DNA from 2 places in the Paenibacillus chungangensis genome. Region 2 is predicted to be linked to the other one. Evidence: predicted binding sites of a transcription regulator. Region 2 holds the regulator's gene; the other holds the start of a gene.
The links. Region 2 encodes LexA, which represses DNA repair genes until DNA is damaged. Its sites were predicted from a motif close to CGAACATATGTTCG; they were not measured.
Positions count from the first base shown of each region.

Region 1: recA (recombinase RecA) is a predicted target of LexA. The motif match lies at 3,719-3,732, and genes of this name have one in related genera.

Region 1 is NZ_JBHTJZ010000009.1:279,948-291,197, forward strand. It holds gene ACFQ2I_RS09095 (helix-turn-helix domain-containing protein) at 1-248, shown strand, start outside; gene rimO (30S ribosomal protein S12 methylthiotransferase RimO) at 277-1,605, shown strand; gene pgsA (CDP-diacylglycerol--glycerol-3-phosphate 3-phosphatidyltransferase) at 1,602-2,177, shown strand; gene ACFQ2I_RS09110 (competence/damage-inducible protein A) at 2,278-3,561, shown strand; gene recA (recombinase RecA) at 3,801-4,853, shown strand; gene ACFQ2I_RS09120 (RecX family transcriptional regulator) at 4,917-5,594, shown strand; gene rny (ribonuclease Y) at 5,840-7,384, shown strand; gene ACFQ2I_RS09130 (TIGR00282 family metallophosphoesterase) at 7,453-8,247, shown strand; gene ACFQ2I_RS09135 (stage V sporulation protein S) at 8,331-8,591, shown strand; gene ACFQ2I_RS09140 (dipeptidase) at 8,703-9,644, shown strand; gene ACFQ2I_RS09145 (2-oxoacid:acceptor oxidoreductase subunit alpha) at 9,831-11,250, shown strand, end outside.
Region 2 is NZ_JBHTJZ010000005.1:740,277-751,526, reverse strand. It holds gene metH (methionine synthase) at 1-2,836, opposite strand, end outside; gene ACFQ2I_RS06005 (1,2-dihydroxy-3-keto-5-methylthiopentene dioxygenase) at 2,989-3,528, shown strand; gene ACFQ2I_RS06000 (HAD family hydrolase) at 3,599-4,387, opposite strand; gene ACFQ2I_RS05995 (hypothetical protein) at 4,409-4,918, opposite strand; gene ACFQ2I_RS05990 (DUF896 domain-containing protein) at 4,983-5,177, opposite strand; gene ACFQ2I_RS05985 (hypothetical protein) at 5,429-5,962, shown strand; gene ACFQ2I_RS05980 (LysM peptidoglycan-binding domain-containing protein) at 6,697-7,017, opposite strand; gene lexA (transcriptional repressor LexA) at 7,235-7,855, shown strand; gene glnA (type I glutamate--ammonia ligase) at 8,001-9,329, opposite strand; gene ACFQ2I_RS05965 (MerR family transcriptional regulator) at 9,362-9,769, opposite strand; gene ACFQ2I_RS05960 (methionine gamma-lyase family protein) at 9,850-11,154, opposite strand; gene ACFQ2I_RS05955 (AAA family ATPase) at 11,177-11,250, opposite strand, start outside.

The sequences.
Region 1 (11,250 bases), on a different contig from region 2:
GACTGGCCGGCCGTACTTGGCTGGAAGTGTATGAAGGCAGCAATAAAAGCGGGAAAAGGCTTTATTATGCAAATGCGAGCAAAGACGATGTGCTCACATACGATTTGTCCGGGAACATTTACATTCGAACCGGTCGAGCCGATTATACCGAGATTACGGTAGACGGCGTGCTTGTTCCCGATGGTGATCGGGGAGGCTCTAAGTCACTGTTGTTGCGTCCCCTGACAGATGCAAGCGGGGAAGAATAGGAACTCAGAAGGGATTGGAACAAAGGGAATGACAGAACGAGTTAAGGTAGTCACTTTAGGATGCGAGAAAAATCTGGTCGACTCTGAGATCATGTCCGGTCTTATTCATGGACGAGGCTTCAAGCTTGTTGAGGAGCCCGAGGAGGCCACGGTTATTATTGTGAATACTTGCGGCTTCATCGATGCGGCCAAGGAAGAGTCCGTCAACACGATATTGAATATGGCTGACTTGAAGGAAACGGCACGGTTGAAAGCATTGATCGTATCTGGTTGTCTGACACAGCGGTATAAGCAGCAGTTGATGGAGGAGATGCCGGAAATTGACGGTATTGTAGGCACTGGAGATTTCCATCATATCAATGAAATCGTCGACGAAGCGCTGCGCGGCAAGAAGCCGATACGGGTGGGCAATCCCGTATTTAACTATGAGGAAAGCCTGCCGCGAGTCGTAACGACGCCTCGCTATACTGCTTACGTGAAAATTGCGGAGGGCTGCGATAACGCCTGCACCTTCTGCAGCATTCCGATCATGAGGGGCAAATTCCGTAGCAGATCTATGGAGTCCATTGTGTCGGAGGCGCGTCAGCTGGCGTCGCAAGGGGTAAAGGAGATTAGTCTGATCGCTCAGGACTCCACGAATTACGGAACGGATTTGTACGATACGTTCATGCTTCCGGAGCTTCTGCAGCGCGTAAGCGAGGTGGAAGGAGTCCAGTGGGTACGTCTTCATTACGCCTATCCCGGATTTTTCACCGACGAATTGATAGAGACGATCGCATCCAATCCGAAAATATGCAAATACATTGATATTCCGCTTCAACACAGCGTGGATCGTATACTGAAGCGCATGCGTAGACCGGGAAGGGAAAAAGATGCGCGAGAACTTATTTCCAAAATACGTCGATCCATACCCGACGTAGCCGTTCGGACAAGTCTCATTGTAGGGTTTCCTGGTGAGACGGAGGAAGACTTCAATGCGTTATGCGAATTCGTGAAGGAAATGAAATTCGACAGGCTTGGCGTCTTCGCTTATTCCAGCGAAGAAGATACGCCTGCTGTCAGACTGCCGGATCATGTGCCGGATGACGTGAAGGAATGGCGTGTCAATACGCTAATGGAGCTTCAGCGCATCGTCTCCAGAGACAACAGCAGTCGCTTCGTCGGCAAAGAATTAGATGTCCTTGTCGAGCGATACGATGGCCGAAGCGATGTGTATATCGGTCGATCCATGTACGATGCGCCGGAAATCGACGGAGAAGTTTTTATTTCAAACTGCCGAACTGAGATCGGATCTATTGGCAAGGTTCGGATCACACATGCCTACGAGTTTGACCTCTCTGGGGAGGGAATTGCGTGAATTTGCCGAATCGAATAACGCTGGCCAGAATTTTTCTCGTTCCGGTCATTATGTTCTTCCTGCTCGTGCAATTTGATTTGGGCACACTGCGTATTTCCGATTTTGCGATTACTTACAATCAGATTGTAGCAGCCCTTATTTTTATAATTGCAGCCAGTACTGACGGACTGGACGGATATATTGCGCGTAAGAACAAGCTGGTCACTAATCTGGGCAAGCTGCTTGATCCGCTAGCGGACAAGCTGCTTGTCGCGGCGGTGCTGATCTCGCTTGTGGAGATGGATAAGCTGAATTCGCTGATCGCCATCGTTATCATCAGCCGTGAGTTCGCTGTAACAGGATTGCGCCAGATCGCTTTACTGGAGGGGTCCGTGATGGCAGCCAGCAAATGGGGGAAATGGAAGACTGCCATTCAGATTACAATGATTGTCGCCTTGCTGCTCAACAACTTCCCGTTCGCGCTGATTCACTTCCCGTTCGATGTCATTGCAAGCTGGATCGCCGCAATTATTACGGTCTACTCGGGCATTGATTACTTCATCAAGAACAAGCATCTCATTCCTGTAGAGTAATCATCGGAAGCACTTCTGCTAATCTAAGTGACAGAAGTGCTTCTTGCCTGTCTTGTTGGGATTGCCATAGATATAACGCTAATTTGGATGGAGGCTGACGATGAGGGCGGAAATGATAGCAGTAGGCACGGAATTATTGCTGGGACAAATTGTGAATACAAATGCTAGAGATATATCTCGCAAGCTTGCTGAGCTGGGCATTGATGTATACTTCCAAACGGTAGTGGGCGACAACAGGCAGCGGCTTCGTCAAGCGATCGAAATTGCGAGAAGCAGGGCGGATCTGTTGTTGTTCACAGGGGGGCTGGGACCGACCCAGGACGATCTGACCAAGGATGTGCTGGGAGAATACTTGAATCGCAAGCTTATCATTCACGAGCCTTCCATGGCCGTCATCGAGGAGATGTTCGCTTCCCGCGGAATCGAGATGGTCGAAAGCAACCGCCGTCAGGCGCTGATGCTGGAGGACAGTCATCCCCTTGAGAATACGGTAGGCCTTGCCGTCGGCAATGCGCTGGAAGCGGACGGTACCATGTATATCTTGCTGCCCGGTCCGCCAAGAGAGATGAAGGCGATGCTGGAAGGCGCCGCATCGGAATGGCTAACGGCCATGCTAGGGGAGTCCCGGCCGCTCTACTCCCGCTTGCTTAAGTTCGCCGGCATCGGCGAATCCAGCCTGGAGGAGCGATTGATTGATCTGATTCAAGGGCAGAGCGATCCTACTCTTGCGCCTTATGCCAAGGAAGGCGAGGTGGCGATTCGGGTATCCACGAAGTCGACCGATCCTGCAGAAGCTGACGGAAGGCTTGATGAGGCTATCGGGGAGATTCGCAGAAGGCTGGGCGACCATCTGTATGCCGAAGAAGATGTGCCGATTGAGGAAGTGATCGTTCGCCTCCTAAGAGCCTCCAGACGCCGTCTGGCAAGCGCAGAAAGCTGCAGCGGCGGATTGTTCGCCGAGCTTGTTACAAGCGTTCCTGGAAGCAGCGGCGAGTTCGTAGGCGGCGTTGTCACGTATACGAATGAGATGAAGCACAAGCTGCTTGGCATCCCGATGGAGCAACTGGAGGGCGAAGGAGCCCCTGGAGCGGTAAGCGAGTCTACGGCAGCGATGATGGCCGAGCGCGTGATGGACATAGCCGGCGCGGATTACGGTATCTCGCTGACGGGTGTTGCGGGTCCGGCTCCGTCGGAAGGAAAGCCTGTGGGACTAGTCTACTTCGGCATCGCGGAGCGGGGGAAGGATACGGTCGTTCACACGACTCATCTCAGCGGAGACCGCAGCTCTATTCGGCTGCGAGCTGTCAAGGCTGTGCTATATCGGCTCTGGCAGTCGCTTAGGAACAGCAGTGATAACGGTGTCGGGGAACCGTCCGAATCATAGAACGAGCGCACCCTATACGATAAATTTTCCATTTTCGGGTTGTCGTGAGGGCTAAATGCCGCTATACTTATAGGTAATTATCGGAAGAACCGTGGCGAGGATTACTTTGCTGCGGTTTTTTTTATTCTCTTGTTGGAGGAGGACGGTGATAATTTTACGAATGTTTGTTCGAAAAACTATTGGCAACAGCTTCGAAAAGAGGTATCATACTAATATAAATCATGAAGGATGTGAATGGATTGAGTGATCGTCGCGCTGCGTTAGACAACGCTCTTCGTCAAATTGAAAAGCAATTCGGCAAAGGCTCTATCATGAAATTAGGTGAATCGGGACATATGCAAGTGGAAACCGTGCCTAGCGGCTCGCTTGCTTTAGATATTGCCCTCGGCATAGGGGGATTTCCGCGGGGAAGAGTTATTGAGGTATACGGACCGGAGTCTTCCGGTAAGACGACAGTTGCGCTTCACGCAATTGCAGAGGTGCAGCGCGCAGGCGGACAAGCTGCCTTCATAGACGCAGAGCATGCGCTTGATCCGTTATACGCCAGCAAGCTGGGCGTCAACATTGACGAGCTGCTGTTGTCCCAGCCGGACACGGGCGAGCAAGCGTTAGAGATAGCGGAGGCTCTCGTGCGCAGCGGCGCTGTGGACATCGTTGTTGTGGACTCTGTTGCGGCGCTTGTGCCGAAGGCGGAGATAGAGGGAGATATGGGAGATTCTCATGTGGGTTTGCAGGCTCGGCTCATGTCCCAGGCGTTGCGCAAGCTATCCGGCGCAATTGCGAAGTCCAAGACGATCGCCATCTTCATTAACCAGCTGCGGGAGAAGGTTGGCGTCATGTTCGGCAATCCGGAGACGACGCCTGGCGGACGGGCTCTGAAATTCTATTCCAGCGTCAGGCTGGATGTTCGGAGAATTGAGACCTTGAAGCAGGGCAACGATATGGTGGGCAACCGTACGCGCATCAAAGTCGTGAAGAACAAGGTGGCCCCTCCTTTCAAGCAAGCGGAAATCGATATAATGTACGGCGAAGGAATCTCCAAGGAAGGCAGCATCATCGACATTGGCGTGGAGATGGACCTCGTGCAGAAGAGCGGTGCATGGTTTTCTTACGAAGGAGAGAGATTAGGGCAAGGACGGGAGAATGCGAAGCAATACTTGAAGGATCATCCCGAAGTGACTTCTCAGATTGAGACGAAGATTCGGGAAGCCAGCAATTTGGGCGTAATCGCTCCGGGAGCGAAGCTCTCTGAAGATCAAGACGAAGAAGACGTACTCGGAGATTTGCTGTAATAGATCGCCGCTCCCGCTGCTTGGGAGCGGTTTTCATTTTGTAGGAGAAGGAGCTGGTGAGCATTGAGGGAAGGCGGAAGGCTGGAGGACTGGATCATTGTCAGTGTACGCCCCCAGAAGAAGGACAGGAAGCGGTACGACATTTATATTGGAGAGGAAGAACCGGTATTAACTGTTCACGAGGATATTCTTATCCGCTATCGTTTGATGAAAGGCGGGGTATTGCAGGATGAACTGTTATCGGAGATTAAGCGGGAGGATGAACGATTCGAAGCCTATCGCAAGGCCGTCGCCTACTTGGGGGCCAAGCCGCGCACTAGAAAGCAGCTTCATCAGTATTTGGAGCGCAAAGAGCTGGCAAACGAGCACATAGAATATGCACTGGACCGTTTGGAACGGGAAGGGCTTGTCGATGATGTACAATATGCGCAGCTATTCGCTGAAAGCAGAATGAGAAGCAGTCTGAAGGGAAGGCTGATGATTCGGCAGGAGCTGAGCATGCGTGGAGTATCCAAATCAGCTGCATTGGAAGCAGTATCCGCGATTTCGGAAGAAGAGGAAATAGCGGCGGCGAATAAGCTGGCAGAGAAGAAGTGGAGAAGCTTGAAGGGCGCTGAAGCGGAGCGACGTCGTAAGCTGATGGGCTTTTTACTGCGTCGCGGTTTTCCGGGCCATATTGTTAAAGAGGCGATAAAGTCTGTCAATCAGGGAGATGATGAGCAATGGGAAGACGACATTTAAGACCAATTCCGCTTGTTCCTCATCCTCCTTCGATAACCCGACAGCCGTTTATGCTTGACAATTGAATTTATGAAAAGATAAAATGATGATGTATTCCTTCTATATTTGAATCGATTTTTCTTCCAAAAGTTGATTCAAATCGGATTATTTCGTCAAATGGCGTAAGATGAAACGGTATGGAACCGGTTAAAACCTAATATCATCCCAAGCAATGCCTTGGTGTATGCAGCAAGGAGGTGAACAAGATGGATGACTTTTGGATCTTACTCTTGGTTTCAATCCTTGTTGGCGCAATTTTCTTTGGGATTGGTTATTTTATTCGAAAGTCCATTGCCGAGGCGAAAATTTCAAGTGCCGAACAAGCCGCAGTTCAAATTGTTGAGAATGCAAAGAAGGAAGCGGAGGCACAGAAAAAAGAAACCGTACTTGAGGCGAAAGACGAAGTCCACAGACTACGATCTGAAGCTGAAAAGGACATTCGTGAGCGACGCAATGAAGTGCAGCGTCTAGAAAGACGTCTGCTTCAGAAGGAAGAGTCGCTGGATAAGAAATTAGATGCGCTAGAACGCAAAGAAGAAACTGTAGCCAGCAAGGAGAAAAGAATCGAAGAAACACAAGAGCAGATTGATTCCATCTATAAGCAGCAGCTTAGCGAGCTAGAGCGGATTTCCAACTTGACAATGGAAGAAGCGAAGAACATCATTCTTACCAATGTTGAGCAGGAAGTTCGTCATGAAACGGCTCAGATGATCAAAGAAATTGAACAGAATGCGAAGGAAGAAGCGGACAAGAAGGCACGTGATATTATCTCGCTTGCCATTCAACGTTGCGCCGCGGATCATGTGGCTGAGACGACCGTATCGGTAGTCACTTTGCCGAATGAAGAGATGAAGGGGCGCATTATTGGACGCGAGGGCCGGAATATTCGTGCGCTGGAAACATTGACCGGTATCGATCTGATTATCGACGATACGCCGGAAGCGGTCATATTGTCCGGATTCGATCCTATTAGACGCGAAATTGCCCGTACGTCTCTGGAGAAGCTGGTCGCTGACGGACGTATTCATCCCGCCCGAATTGAAGAGATGGTAGAGAAGTCGCGCAAGGAGATCGATGAACGTATCCGCGAGTATGGTGAACAAGCGACGTTCGAGGTCGGCGTGCACGGCTTGCATCCTGATCTGATCAAAATATTGGGCCGCTTGAAGTACCGGACAAGCTACGGTCAGAATGTGCTGAAGCATTCCATGGAGGTTGCCTATTTAACGGGTCTGATGGCTGCCGAGCTTGGCGAGGATGTAACGCTGGCCAAGCGTGCAGGCTTGATGCACGATATAGGCAAGGCGCTTGACCATGAGGTGGAAGGCTCTCATGTGGAGATCGGCGTTGAACTGGCGAAGAAGTACAAGGAGCATCCCGTTGTCATCAATAGTATCGCTTCTCATCACGGCGATACGGAGGCTACTTCAGTTATCGCTATGTTGGTCGGCGCAGCAGACGCACTGTCAGCCGCAAGACCAGGCGCTCGTCGCGAGACGCTGGAAACTTATATTAAGCGTCTGGAGAAGCTTGAGGGTATTACGGAATCGTTCGAAGGTGTGGAGAAATCTTATGCCATTCAAGCCGGACGCGAGGTTCGCGTCATGGTTCAACCGGAGAAGATTGACGACACGGAAGCGTTCCGTCTTGCTCGCGACATTACGAAGAAGATCGAGAGTGAACTGGATTATCCGGGACATATTAAGGTCACCGTTATTCGTGAGACGCGTGCTGTTGAATATGCGAAGTAATTGCCGAGAGAAGTGGCTGGTATCAGCCACTTCTTTCGTATTAATAATGATGTAAGGAAGTGTAAGGAATGAAGGTGCTGTTTATTGGCGATATTGTCGGAAATGCGGGACGGGATGCGGTCAAGCGTGTGCTGCCGTCATTGCGTGAAAAGTACAATCCCCACATTATTATTGCCAACGGGGAGAATGCAGCGGCAGGCAGAGGTATTACACGGAAAATTGCCAGCGAGTTTTTTGAATGGGGAATTCATGGCATAACGATGGGCAATCACACATGGGACAACAGGGACTTGTTCGAATGGATTGACGATGAGCCCCGTCTCGTCCGCCCGGCCAACTTCGCACCGGAAGCTCCGGGGCAAGGCATGGCGATGATAAAGGCGGGCGGCAAGCAGTTGGCGATCATCAATTTGCAAGGGAGAGCGTTCTTGCCGCCCAACGATTGTCCGTTCCGCAAGGCGGATGAACTGGTTGAGCAAGCGCGGGAGAAGACGAAAGCGATACTCGTCGACTTCCATGCGGAAGCGACATCGGAGAAAATTGCGATGGGCTGGTATCTGGACGGGCGCGCTTCATTCGTCGTCGGTACGCATACGCATGTGCAGACGAATGACGATACGATCCTTCCAGGCGGCACAGCCTATTTGACGGATTCCGGGATGGTGGGTTCTAAGGAAGGTGTGCTGGGTATGCAGCGTGATTCCGTTTTGTATAAATTTAAAACCGGATTGCCAGCGCGTTTTGTCGTAGACGAGGGTAAGTGGCACTTGCATGGCGCTTTTGTGCAAATTGACGAAGCGACCGGGAAGGCCGAACGTCTGGAGAAAATCCGTATGACGGAGGAAGATTGGTTGTTGCTATAGCAAGAAAGAAGGAATTTTTCTACCTCTCTCGAATAGTATTTTAAAAGTGGAGTCCATCCAACATTCCAGGGGAGGTACTTTTCATGGATGTATTAAAGGTATCAGCAAAGTCCAATCCCAACTCCGTAGCAGGGGCATTGGCCGGAGTTCTTCGCGAACGCGGCGGCGCCGAATTGCAGGCAATTGGGGCAGGCGCCCTTAATCAGGCGATAAAAGCCGTTGCGATTGCGAGAGGATTTGTCGCTCCAAGCGGTGTGGATCTGATTTGCATACCGGCCTTCACCGATATTGTCATTGACGGTGAAGACAGAACGGCAATCAAGCTAATTGTCGAGCCGCGATAGCAACATGAAGAGAGACCGATCGCGAGAATGTTTCCTAGAGAGCGGAAGCCTTCACCTGTTTACAATGTAGACAGGTTTTTTTGCTATGCGAATAATGAGGAGGGGTTGGAAGTGCGGAGCATCGATTTTCATTGTGATGTATTGAGCAAGCTGTTGAAGCATCCGGATAAGGAATTTCAAGGAGAGGGCAGTGCCGGGCTTGACGTCACTTGCGAGCGCCTGAAACAGTCCGATGCCTTGCTGCAGACGTTCGCCGTCTTTATCTCGCCCAAGCTTGGCGGACGTATTGAGCCGATATTGGAATCCATATCGTTGTTCCGAACGAAGGTGCTGGCTGCTGAAGGATTCCATGAGGTTAGGAGCGCGGCGGATCTTAAGCACTGTCTGGACACGGGGAAGATTGGCGCCTTGTTGTCATTGGAAGGTGTTGACGGTCTTCAGGGTCATATATGGCTGCTGCCGTTGCTGTATGAACTAGGAGTGCGGGCGGCAGGCATAACCTGGAACAATGCCAATTGGGCAGCGGACGGCATTATGGAGAGAAGAGGCGGCGGGCTGACGGAAGCGGGAAGGCAATTCGTTCAGACGTGCAACGAGCTTGAGATTATCGTTGACGTCTCCCATCTGTCTGAACGTGCATTCTGGGATGTGCTCGCAGTATCCGATCGCCCGATCATAGCTTCCCATTCCAATGCTCGCACGATATGCGATCATCCCCGCAACTTGACAGACTCGCAGATTCGAGCCCTCATCGAATCCGGCGGCATGATTGGCGTCACTTATGTTCCATGGTTTACAGCGGAAGGTGACGGGGTAACGATTCAGCAACTTCTGCTTCATATTGAGCATATATGCGAGCTTGGCGGAGAGCGGCATATTATGCTGGGCTCGGACTTTGACGGCATCGACAGCTACATAGATGGACTAGCCCATCCGGGCGATCTTCCGGCGCTGCGGGAGGCGATGCTGAATAACTACTCTTCTGCCCATACGGAAGCCTTCCTGTCAGGCAATGCTCTGCGATATCTGCATCAGCAATTGCCACAGAAGTAGCAGGCTCATCCCATCTCATTAGGGTATAGGAATGATCGAAACAAACTATGCTTTAAAACGTCGCAGACATCTTGCATTATGCCCCATGGAAACATAAAATTGTTGTGACTATTCTCGCTTCTATTATATAATGGTTTGAAATGTCGGTTTATTGAGATTTCATGAAAAAAAGAGGAGATGGGCAATTTGATTAGTCAATTGTCATGGAAAATCGGCGGTCAGCAAGGTGAAGGCGTTGAGAGCACCGACCGGATTTTTTCCACGGCGTTAAACCGTTTAGGTTACTATTTATATGGATATCGTCATTTTTCGTCTCGTATTAAGGGCGGACATACGAACAATAAAATTCGAATTAGTACGGAGCCGATCAGGGCCATCTCAGACGATCTTGATATTCTGGTAGCGTTCGATCAGGAAAGCATTGATCTCAATGCCGGTGAGCTTCGGATGGGTGGCGTCATTGTAGCGGATGCGAAATTCAATCCTGTCGTGCCGGAAGGCATCGATGCCAGACTGTTCCCGGTTCCTATTACGAAGCTAGCTGAAGAGCTCGGTACTTCTCTAATGAAGAATATGGTAGCTTCCGGCGCTTCCTGGGCACTGCTCGGCTTGCCGCTTGATGTATTCAACGGAGCGGTGGAAGAGGAGTTCGGCAGGAAGGGCAGAGCGATAGTCGATAAAAATATTGAAGCGGTGAAGCTTGGATCCGACTATGTGTTGGACCTAGCGGGTGGACCGCTGGACGACTTCAAGCTTCAACAAGCAGACGGCAAGCAGAAATTGTTCATGATCGGCAATGAAGCGATAGGTCTAGGCGCCATTGTGGCGGGATGCCGTCTCATGTCGGCTTATCCCATTACGCCAGCTTCGGAAATTATGGAGTATCTCATTAAAAAGCTGCCCAAATTCGGCGGTACTGTCGTGCAGACGGAAGATGAAATCGCGGCAGTCACGATGGCGATCGGCGCTAATTACGCCGGCGTACGCACGATGACGGCTTCAGCCGGCCCCGGCTTGTCCTTGATGATGGAGGCAATCGGGCTGGCGGGCATGACGGAGACTCCACTTGTCATCGTAGATACGCAGCGCGGCGGCCCTTCCACGGGATTGCCCACGAAGCAGGAGCAATCCGATCTGCTTGCTATGGTATATGGAACACATGGCGAGATTCCGAAAGTGGTCATCGCCCCCGCTTCGATCGAGGATTGCTTCTACGATACAATTGAGGCGTTCAACTTGGCTGACCAATATCAAGTGCCGGTCATAGTGATGACGGATCTCCAGCTGTCACTAGGCAAACAGTCCTGTGAGCCGCTGGATTACAATCGTATTCAGATTAATCGCGGCAAGCTTGTGCAGGACGTTCCGGAGTTGGAGGACAAGGAGCTGTTCAAGCGCTATGCGGTTACCGAAGACGGTGTCTCGCCGCGCGTATTGCCGGGCGAGAAGGGCGGTCTTCACCATGTAACCGGCGTCGAGCATGACGAGACGGGACGTCCGTCCGAGAATGCGAATAACCGCCGACGTATGATGGATAAGCGACTTAGTAAGCTAAATGGACTGTATATAAGAGAAGGGTTGCGCACGGATGCGCCGCATGTCTCTC
Region 2 (11,250 bases):
ACCCTTCCGCAATGCCTTGCTTCAATATATCATCCACCGTCTCCTTCAGATGGATCGCCTTATCATTCCCTTCGGCAATCAGCTTCTCCACGGTCCCCTTCACGCCCAGGTGATGACCCAACAGCATCTGCATGTTCACGTAAGGGATAATTTGAGGGATCGGCACGTTGCGCAAGATGTGACGCTCAAGATCAGGCGGCGTGAATATCGGCGCATCCTTGGATATGTTGGATCTTACCGCGCGCGTCAGCTTCGGCATCGGCTTCGCGACAATCTCTTCGGCGGCGCCGGATGCCTTGAAGGCTGCCATCTCCTCCTCCAGCCGCTTCCGGTGGTCGGGATCCATCAGCTTGTTCGCAATGTCCAGACCGTCCATCGCGTCCTTGGCATAGAGCACTAGTCCGTCATATTCCGGACCGATTCTTGTCTTCGTGAATTTGCGAGTCAGCGCTGCGCCGCCCACGAGAATAGGGGCGTCGATTCCGGCGTTGCGCATATCCTGTGCGGTTACGACCATTTGCTGTGCGGATTTAACCAGCAAGCCGGACAAGCCGATGGCGTCAGCCTTCTCTTGCCGGTATGCCTCAATCAACTGCTCCGGTGGCACCTTGATGCCCAGATTAATAATTTTGTACCCGTTGTTGGACAGGATAATCTCGACGAGGTTTTTCCCGATATCGTGCACGTCGCCCTTCACGGTAGCGAGAATAATTTTCCCCTTCACTGAGGATTCCGTCTTCTCCATGAATTGCTCCAGATGGGAGACGGATGCTTTCATGACCTCCGCGCTTTGCAGCACCTCGGCAACGATAAGTTCATTGTTATTGAACAGCCTCCCCACTTCCTCCATGCCAGTCATGAGGGGGCCGTTAATCACTTCAAGCGGCGTATACTTCATTAGCGCTTCATCCAGATCAGCCACGAGGCCTTCCTTCGTTCCTTCGACGACGTAAGATGCAAGACGCTCCTCCAGCGATAGATTGGAGATCTTCTCCTTCTTCTCCACTTTCTTGTGCCGGAACGCCGCAACGAATGCAGCCAGTGTATCGTCACATGTGTTGTATATCAACTCTTCCGCCAGCTTGCGTTCATCTTCCGGAATGGAAGCATATCGCTCCAGCTTCTCCGTATTGACAATCGCGTAATCCAGCCCTGCCTTCGTCGCATGATATAGATAGACGGAATTGAGCACTTCCCTACCGGCATCCGGCAAGCCGAACGAGATGTTGCTCAGGCCGAGAATCGTCTTCGTACGGGGATACTTCTCCTTAATCATCCGGATGCCTTCCAGCGTCTCCACGGCGGAACCGATATATTGCGGATCGCCTGAGCCGACAGGGAACATGTTAGGATCAAATATAATATCCGCTTCATTCAGACCATACTTGTTCACAAGCAAATCGTATGCGCGATCGGCCACTTCCATCTTCGCTTGGCGGGATACCGCCTGCCCGCGCTCGTCAATAAGAATCATTACGACAGCCGCGCCGTACTGATGAATTAACGGAACGATCTGCTGGAACTTCGATTCCCCGTCCTCCAGGTTAATGGAGTTAATGATCGCCTTGCCTTGCGAATACTTCAAACCCAACTCGATAATATGATCGTACGTGGAGTCAAGCATTATCGGAGCTTTAATCTTCTTCACGACCTGCGGAAGGAATTGATGAACTGCATACGCTTCATCAATGTCCGTATCCTGCAAGTTGATGTCGATGACATGCGCGCCACCCTTCACCTGCGCCCTCGCAATCTCTGACGCCTCGTCGAAGCTGCCTTCCTTAATAAGGCGCTTGAACTTGCGCGAACCAGATATGTTCGTCCGCTCGCCGATCATAATCGGACGATTGTCATCCTCGATGAACACCGTCTCAATACCGGATACTGCATCGGGGTGAGTGCCGACTTGCTTACGAGGGGCGTAACGAGCCATCGTCTCCGCCATGACGCGGATATGCTCCGGTGTCGTGCCACAGCAGCCTCCTGCAATGTTCAGCCAACCCTTCTCGGCAAAATCCGACAACTTGTGCGCCAGCGATTCCGGCGATTCATGATAGTGACCGTTCTCGTCCGGCAGCCCCGCATTGGGATAACAGCTGACGGCCGTGCCGGCAATCTCGCTAAGCGTCCGGACGTGATCACGCATGAACTCCGGTCCCGTTGCACAGTTAAGTCCTACTGAGATCGGTTTCAAGTGCTCCAGGGAAATATAGAACGATTCGATCGTCTGTCCTGCCAATGTCGTACCCATCGGCTCGATCGTACCTGATATCATAATCGGAAGCTCTTTGCCCAGCGTCTGGAAAGCCTTGCGTATACCGATACTGCCAGCCTTCACATTCAGCGTATCCTGTGATGTCTCCAGTAGAAGTGCGTCGACATCTCCTTCGATAAGCGCCACAGCCTGCTCATAATAGCTGTCAACAAGCTGATCGAAAGTCACTCCACCCGTTACCGACAATGTCTTGGTCGTGGGCCCCAGCGCGCCGGCCACAAAGCGTGGTTTGTTTGGCGTACTGTATTTGTCAGCTGCTTCCCTGGCCAGCTTCGCGGCAGCGAGATTGATTTCTCTCGCTTTCTCCGGTATATCATAATCTTCCAGAACGATACTGGTAGCTCCGAAAGTGTTCGTCTCCAGTATGTCCGCTCCTGCTTCCAAATATTGTTCGTGAATGCTCCTAATGACGTCTGGTCGCGTAAGTACGAGCATCTCGTTGCAGCCGTCCAGCTCTGCTCCGCCGAAGTCGTCCTCGCTCAAGTTCGCCTGTTGTATCATAGTGCCCATGGCGCCGTCCAATATGAGAATGCGCTCTTGAAGCAATTGCTGTAAAGTCATTGTTGACACGATACTTACACCCTTCCCGAATTCATTACACCATAGTTTATCAGAATCGCTGTTTTCTGAAAAGAAAGAACGAATCGACAATTAAAGTCATTTGCATTATAATCATTATATCATTTAATTTCTATTGGAAAAGAGGGAATGACATGGCAGAGGTAAGAATTCGTAACACAGACGAGCGGATCTCCGGCGAGGAAAAGGTACGCGCATTCCTGGATAGCCAAGAAGTGCTGTATGAGCATTGGGATGCCAACAAGCTTCCGCAAGAGCTTCAAAATAAATTCGTCCTTAACGACGAAGAGAAGGAACAAATTCTGAAAACGTACGATGCTGAAATTCGTGACCTGGCTGCTCGCCGTGGCTATCTCACATGGGACATCGTCGCATTGTCCGACGCGACGCCGAATCTGGAAGAACTGCTCAAGAAATTCGAAAATGTACATACGCACACGGAAGACGAAGTGCGTGCCATTACTGCCGGTCGCGGAATCTTCATAATTAAAGGCACTGATGATGTGGGTTATTTCGATGTCGAGCTGGAAGCGGGAGACGTCATCTCCGTTCCGGAGAACAAACCTCACTTCTTCACCCTTATGGACAACCGTCAAATCGTTGCTGTCCGATTGTTCATTGAGACGGAAGGCTGGATCGCTCATTCCTATTCCGACCCGCAATTCAACAAGTAATGCATGAGAAATGAGACAAGCCCCTCGCAACGCCTATCGCGTTTGTGAGGGGCTTGTCTTGTATCTGCCGTTAATGCTCCAGCAGGCGGAGCAATTCCTCAAGATGCGTTATTTCGTAAGTAGGAATGATGTCCTCGTTGCGCTTGACGCCATGGCGATTGATCCATACGGAAGTCATGCCGATCGTATTCGCGCCCTGTATATCCGTCGTTAACTTGTCGCCAACCATAATGCCGTGAACGGGCTCAATGCCGAGCTTGTCTAGCGCATGCCGGAAGATGGATGCAGCTGGTTTGCCTTCGCCGAATTCGCCTGAGATGATGATATGATCGAAGTAAGGCACCAATTCAGGCACACCGTCCAGTTTCTCCTTCTGCAGATCTGGCGATCCATTCGTCAGGAGCAACAGCTTGTACTTGCCCTTGAGCGCGTCCAGCACGCGGAACGTCTCCTCATACACGATAGGACGCGAACGCCGTTCAGCGGGGAAGCGCTCGGCAAGCTCCGCACCCAGCTGATCATCCTCCACGCCAAGCGCTTTCAGTCCCTGTGTCCATGCCGCTTTCCGATAGCCGGGAGCCAGCTGCTGTAGCTTGCGGAATTCCTCCTGCTCTCCCGCGGCGAAGTGTGCCCAGAGCCCCTCGAACGGATTAATGCCGATCATCTTCGAGAATGAGTATGTCTCATACGATTCGTACAGCGCTCTTGCTTCCTTGCGAACGGCTTCCTCCAGCGCCTCGGCATCTACGCCCGCAGCCTCTGCACCCGCCTCGCATGTCGCCCGGAAAGCCTCCTTCACACTGCGTTCATCCCATAACAATGTATCGTCCAAATCAAATAATACAGCTTGCTTGACCATCGGTATCCAATCTCTCCTATTCTATTGTTTCTCTGAAAATGGGATATTGTGCTTAGCGGCAAACTCCTTCATCTTCCCCGCCATCTCATCGGTGGGGTAACGATTAATCAGCTTGGTGAATGTCCAGTTGGCGCCTTTCACCGGTGTAATCATAATTGCCCCTCGCTGAACGGCAATCTGCTTGATGCCGGATGCTTGAAGCATCTTGTCACCTGTAAACCGACGCGTCTGCACATAGTCCTTGCCGATTGTCAGGTAAGGCTTGCGGAAGTAGAACAGAGCCGCCAACCCAATGTACAAGACTACGGTAACCCAGAACATCGTCGTTGCTTCAAACTTCGGATCGTTCCACATCACGACACAGTATAAGGTAACAAATAGAAGAAGCATAACAGGAGCCATATAGTTGCGACCAACAAAGCGCTCCTTTTGTTCGGAGCCGATTACTGTTCCGCCTTTGCCTTGCTTCTTCTGCTGCTTATTCAGGTGACTCATGTTTTTGCGCACTTTGCGCTCCCAAGAACGTGACACGCTATATTCCTCCTATAGTAGGCGTTTCTTTCGCACTTTTTTGCCGCTGCATGCGACTTTCTAACTAGTGCTTAATCATGTCGTCATCATCTTCGACATACTTAATGGAATCCATTTGCTGTCGAAAGTTTCTTCTGAAGTTGTCCAAATAACGTCGTCTCAATTCATCACGCTCTTCGATTTCTTCCTGCGCAAGTCCGACTTCTTTGTTTTTCCTCGACAGCTCGTTAATTCTTGCGATCAATTTCTCCATATCCATCTCTTTACCCCTCCCCACATCCACGAAGCAAAAGTCTATCTCATACTTTGACATTTCACCCCCATCATTGTCAAGCTTCTGCAAGTCCCGATCAACACTTCAATATATAGCAAATCTCCGTATATCAGTATGAACAAAAAAAGACGCCTTGTAGGCGTACGTTCACCACTCTCTTCCGGCTCGTATGCTCCTTTACGGCGCTCCAGTGTAGGATATATCGGGGGCCGCTCGGATGAGATTTCGTCTCTTTAGTGTTGGCTACATACACTGCAGGCTCGCTCGGACGGAATTTCGTCTCTTTAGTGTTGGCTACATACACTGCAGGCTCGCTCGGACGGAACTTCGTCTCTTTAGTGTTGGCTACATACACTGCGGGCTCGCTCGGACGGGATTTCGTCTCTTTAGTGTTGGCTACATACACTGCGGGCTCGCTCGGACGGGATTTCGTCTCTTTAGTGTTGGCTACATACACTGCAGGCTCGCTCGGACGGAACTTCGTCTCTTTAGTGTTGGCTACATACACTGCGGGCTCGCTCGGACGGGATTTCGTCACTTTAGTGTTGGCTGCATACATTGCAGGCTCGCTCGGACGGGATTTCGTCACTTTAGTGTTGGCTGCATACATTGCAGGCTCGCTCGGACGGAATTTCGTCACTTTAGTGTTGGCTAGGTACACTGCGGGCTCGCTCGGACGGAACTTCGTCTCTTTAGTGTTGGCTACATACACTAATCCGACTCGCACGATTCAATTCAATTGCTTCGGGTATTCAACTCGAATTTTATAAACTCTATATCAAAAAAAACGCCTAGCCGCGCTCCCTTTCACTACTCTTTTCCGAATCGCCTACTCCTTTCGTGGCTCCAGTGCAAGATCATACACCAGTTCGACTCACACGTCGCTAGACACTATCTACGGATATTCAACTTGAATTGTATGCATTAATTCAAGAATAAATTATCTTGTTGGGCAACAGGCTTCGCCAGTGTTCGTTCTTTGGAAGTTCCGATTGTCACTCTTACGGATGCTATCGAGCTTATTACTTCTTCAATCCCACTTTTCCTGCTTTAACGGTTGCGTGGGAACCTATTTCACACAGTAACATGCGATATCTCACTTTCCGCGCTCCATAAGCTCCAGGGCAACAGTTAGCCTGCAAATTAGCCCATTATAAGCCGATTAAGCTCTGTGGCAACCGATAGATCGCTTACAGCCCACCACTCGCACACTTTCCTCGCACCAACCGTGGTCGCATCGCCTATAAATAATTTAGAAATTTTTTTATTGCTAGAAAGCTTTTATCGAGGCCCTTCAAATATGTGCGACCAAAAGTATACAAAGCAAACTCGCATCGAAAGGATAAGGTTGGTTTTATTTCATATTACAATTTTGGAATTCGATCATCTCGAAAATTTATAAATGCTGATGTGGTAAAAAAGCCTTCCAAACCACTAACTGAGTGGCATGAAAGGCGCTATTCAAGAATTGATCAATTCTTGCAGGCAAAAGGGAACGCCATTATCATTCCGGTACAATCAGTTGCTGGCCCGGGTGAATCGTAGACGATGTCAGCCCGTTGCGCTGCTTAATCTTGAACACGATATATCCAGTGTCTTCGCTGTCATCGGAAACACGGCCAGCGATAGCCCATAGCGTATCCCCGTTGGCAACGGTCACGACTTGCTCAGACCCCATCGGAGGAGCCACGTCTGTTCCCGTTGCCGTAACGCCCAGCATAAGGAAGCTCGTCAATAAGAGCGCCATAAGCAATACACTTGCAGTCACCTTAATGGAACGGCTTGTCCATACGTTTCTCAGCCCGTAATAGACTGATTTTTTCATCCCTGTACTTCCCTGCACACGATATATAGATTGGTATGTACTCTCATTCATCAGCATTATCATCAACACCCCAAACATTTGTTCTGATACAAGAATACCACGAACAAGCGTTCCGGTCAATAAAAAATGAGAACTCACGATCTCAAGAACTTATGTTTGTACGAACCCCGGTTCTGTGTTATAATTTTACACAATATGAGAATTGGAGTTGATGACAGTGAGTAAAGTATCCAAACGCCAAATGGCTATATTAGACTTCATCAAGCAAGAGGTGCGTGACAAAGGATACCCGCCATCCGTTCGTGAGATTGCGGAAGCTGTAGGGTTGCTCTCCAGCTCCACTGTCCATGGACATCTGGATCGCCTAGAGAAGAAAGGCTACATACGACGCGATCCCACCAAGCCCCGTGCAATTGAGATCTTGCATGGAGACAACGACAGCAATGTCATCCCGTTGCCTGTCAAGCACGTGCCGATCGTCGGCAAGGTTACTGCGGGCATCCCCATCACAGCTACGGAGAACATCGAAGACTACTTTCCAATGTCCACCCAGTTCGTGGGCGACAATAACGTCTTTATCCTGAACGTCGTAGGCGACAGCATGATAGAAGCTGGCATTCATAACGGAGATTATGTCATTGTCAGGCAGCAGCAGACGGCTAACAACGGCGACATCGTCGTGGCAATGACGGAAGATGACGAAGCTACGGTGAAGACCTTCTATAAGGAGAAGGATCATATTCGCTTGCAGCCAGAGAATTCCACAATGGAGCCGATTCGCCTGAATGCAGTCAGCATTCTCGGCAAGGTTGTGGGACTATTCCGGGACATGCATTAATACCTGCCTTATTATATATCCAATTCATACAAACACAAGCAAGCTCCGAGTCAACAGGCCCCGGAGCTTGCTTGTATTCGTATGACGACTTCCACTGTTCAGTTGTAAAGGCGGAGACCATACGGTCTCCGCCTTTCGCTCTTGATTAATATTGTCTCAAATAATGCTCTCTTTCCCACTCATGCACTTGTGTACGATACATATCCCACTCAATCTCTTTCAACTCGTAGAAGTGGGATAGCGCATGCTCGCCGAGTGCATCGCATATGACGTCGCTGCGGAGCATCTCGTCAAGTGCTTCTCTCAAGTTGAACGGAAGGCTTGGAATACCGAACTCCACGCGCTCTTCATCAGACATGATATAAATATTGCGATCGGTTGGCGCAGGCAGCGACAACTTGTTTTTGATGCCGTCCAGTCCAGCCTTCAACATAACAGCAAGCGCAAGATAAGGATTGGCCGCCGGGTCAGGGTTCCTCACCTCGACACGGGTTGACAGTCCACGCGAAGCAGGAATACGGATCATTGGCGAACGGTTGCTCGCCGACCATGCGACATAGCAAGGCGCCTCATACCCAGGCACCAGTCGTTTGTAGGAATTGACCGTCGGATTCGTTATCGCCGCGAACGCTCTGGCATGCTTGAGCACGCCCGCCATATACTGACGCGCTGTGTCACTAAGGCCAAGCTTGTCGTTCTCGTCATAGAAGGAATTGGCATCCCCTTGGAACAAGGATTGGTGGCAGTGCATGCCCGAACCATTGGCACCGAATAACGGTTTCGGCATAAAAGTAGCATGAAGACCATGTACACGCGCAATCGTCTTTACGACCAGCTTGAACGTCTGAATTTGGTCAGCCGCTTTCACCGCATCCGCATATTTGAAGTCGATCTCATGCTGGCCAGGAGCAACTTCATGATGGGACGCTTCAATCTCGAAGCCCATCTCTTCCAATGTAAGCACAATCTCACGGCGGCAGTTCTCGCCCAGATCCACCGGCGCCAGATCGAAGTATCCGCCCTGGTCGTTAAGCTCTGTCGTCGGTTCGCCACGCTCGTCCGTTTTGAAGAGGAAGAACTCCGGCTCCGGCCCGACATTCATGGAAGTGAAGCCCATCTGCTCCGCTTCCTTCAGCACGCGCTTCAGGATGCCGCGCGGATCGCCCGCGAACGGTGTGCCGTCAGGCATGTATATGTCACAGATAAGTCTTGCCACACGATCTTCGGATACCCACGGGAATACCACCCAAGTATCCAGATCCGGGTATAAGTACATATCCGATTCTTCAATACGCACATAGCCTTCAATGGAAGAACCGTCGAACATCATTTTATTGTTAAGCGCTTTATCCAGCTGGCTTACAGGTATTTCAACGTTTTTAATCGTGCCGAGCAAATCGGTGAATTGTAGACGAATGAAACGGACATTTTGCTCCTGCGCAATACGTTTAATATCTTCTTTCGTGTAACCCATGCTATCATCTCCTCTAATCCAAATGATTTTGTTTAGCGCTTGTAGTAGCTTTGAAGCTGTCCTTGAATCATGGAAGTCTGGCCAGGCTTCTTCTCAAGCAATTGCTGCTTTAACATACGGCGTAATTGCTGCTCGCTGAGCTCGCGGCGGGTTTCCTCGGATTTCGCGCTTACCATTGTCGCTTCCTCCGAATCATTGGATACCGGATTCATGACTTGCTTAATTCCTGCAATATTGACACCTTTCTCAATTAGCGACTTGATCTCCAGCAGACGCTCCACATCGTTGAACGAGAACAATCGTTGATTGCCTGCCGTTCGTGCAGGAACGATTAACTCATGCTGCTCGTAGTAGCGAATCTGTCTGGCTGTCAGATCAGTTAGCTTCATTACAATGCCAATTGGAAATAACGCCATATTTCGACGGATCTCATCAGCCATGTCGCACCAACCTTCCAATCCTCGTTAATACCCTCATTGTAGCGTTGCTACATAAATGTGTCAAGAAATGTTAGGTTTGATTACAACTGATCCATTAACCCGCGTACAGCCATTCTGTGGAGAGCGGTGAGTATACCGTATTTGGCATGTGCATAGGTTAATCCACCCTGCATATATGCGATATATGGATCGCGAATCGGCGCATCGGCCGACAGCTCCAGGCTGCCGCCCTGGATGAAGGTGCCCGCAGCCATAATGACGGGATGCTCATAGCCTGGCATGTCCCAAGGCTCCGGTACGACATGAGCATCTACTGCAGCCGCAGCTTGAATCCCCTGAACGAATGCAATAAGATGATCCGGGCCGGCGAAGCGTAGCGCTTGAATCAAGTCCGTGCGCGGCTCATCCCAACGCGGGCTTGTCTGAAATCCAAGCTTGTCAGCCAAACCGGCAGCCAATATGCTGCCCTTCAACGCTTGGCCAACAAGATGAGGCGCAAGGAACAACCCTTGATAGATAGAGCGCAGCGTTCCCATTGTCGCCCCGACTTCTCCACCGATGCCGGGAGCGGTCAACCGGTAGGCGGCCGCCTCTATATATTCCCGCTTCCCGGCAATATAGCCGCCTGTCTCGGCCAAGCCGCCACCCGGATTTTTAATGAGGGAGCCCGCCATCAGATCGACGCCAACTCCAGTCGGCTCCTGAAGCTCGGTGAACTCGCCATAGCAGTTGTCCACGAAGACGATGACGTCGGATTTCATCTCTTTTACACGCTTTACAGCTTCCGCAATGTCCGCAATCGAGAAGGAGCGCCGCCAATCGTAGCCGCGTGATCGCTGAATCCCGATCACCTTCGTCCTCTCGTTGACCGCGGACCTGATGGCGTCCCAATCCATCTCTCCCGACGGCAACAGCGGCACCTCTCCGTAGGAGACGCCCCAGTCGCGTAGCGAGCCCATACCGTCGCCGGGCTTCCCGATGACCTTGTGCAGCGTGTCATAAGGCTTGCCTGATATGTACAGCAATTCATCTCCCGGACGCAATACGCCGAATAAGGCGCAGCTGATCGTGTGGGTTCCGGAGGCGAAGTGGGGCCTGACAAGCGCTGCCTCGGCTCCCATCGCTTCGGCATACACCTCGTCAAGCACCTCGCGTCCACGGTCGTTATATCCATAGCCGGTTGAGCCAGAGAAGTGATAATCACTCACTTGGTGGCGTTTGAATGCCTGAATAACCTTCCACTGATTTTTTTCCGCTATTTTCTCTACCTTGCCGAATGCATCGCGCGCTTTGTCTTCCACTTGCTCCGACAAGCCCTCCAGCTTCCGCCAGATCTCATTATTGTCTTGTTCTAGCATCAAGTTCATCTCTAGCTGCTTACTCATGTTCTTGTTCTTCCTTTCCTCGTCACACCTTCAAATCCTCCGGGCGGATGGCCATCAACTCGCCTTTCCCCGGTACGGAATTGGCATATTGCCCGA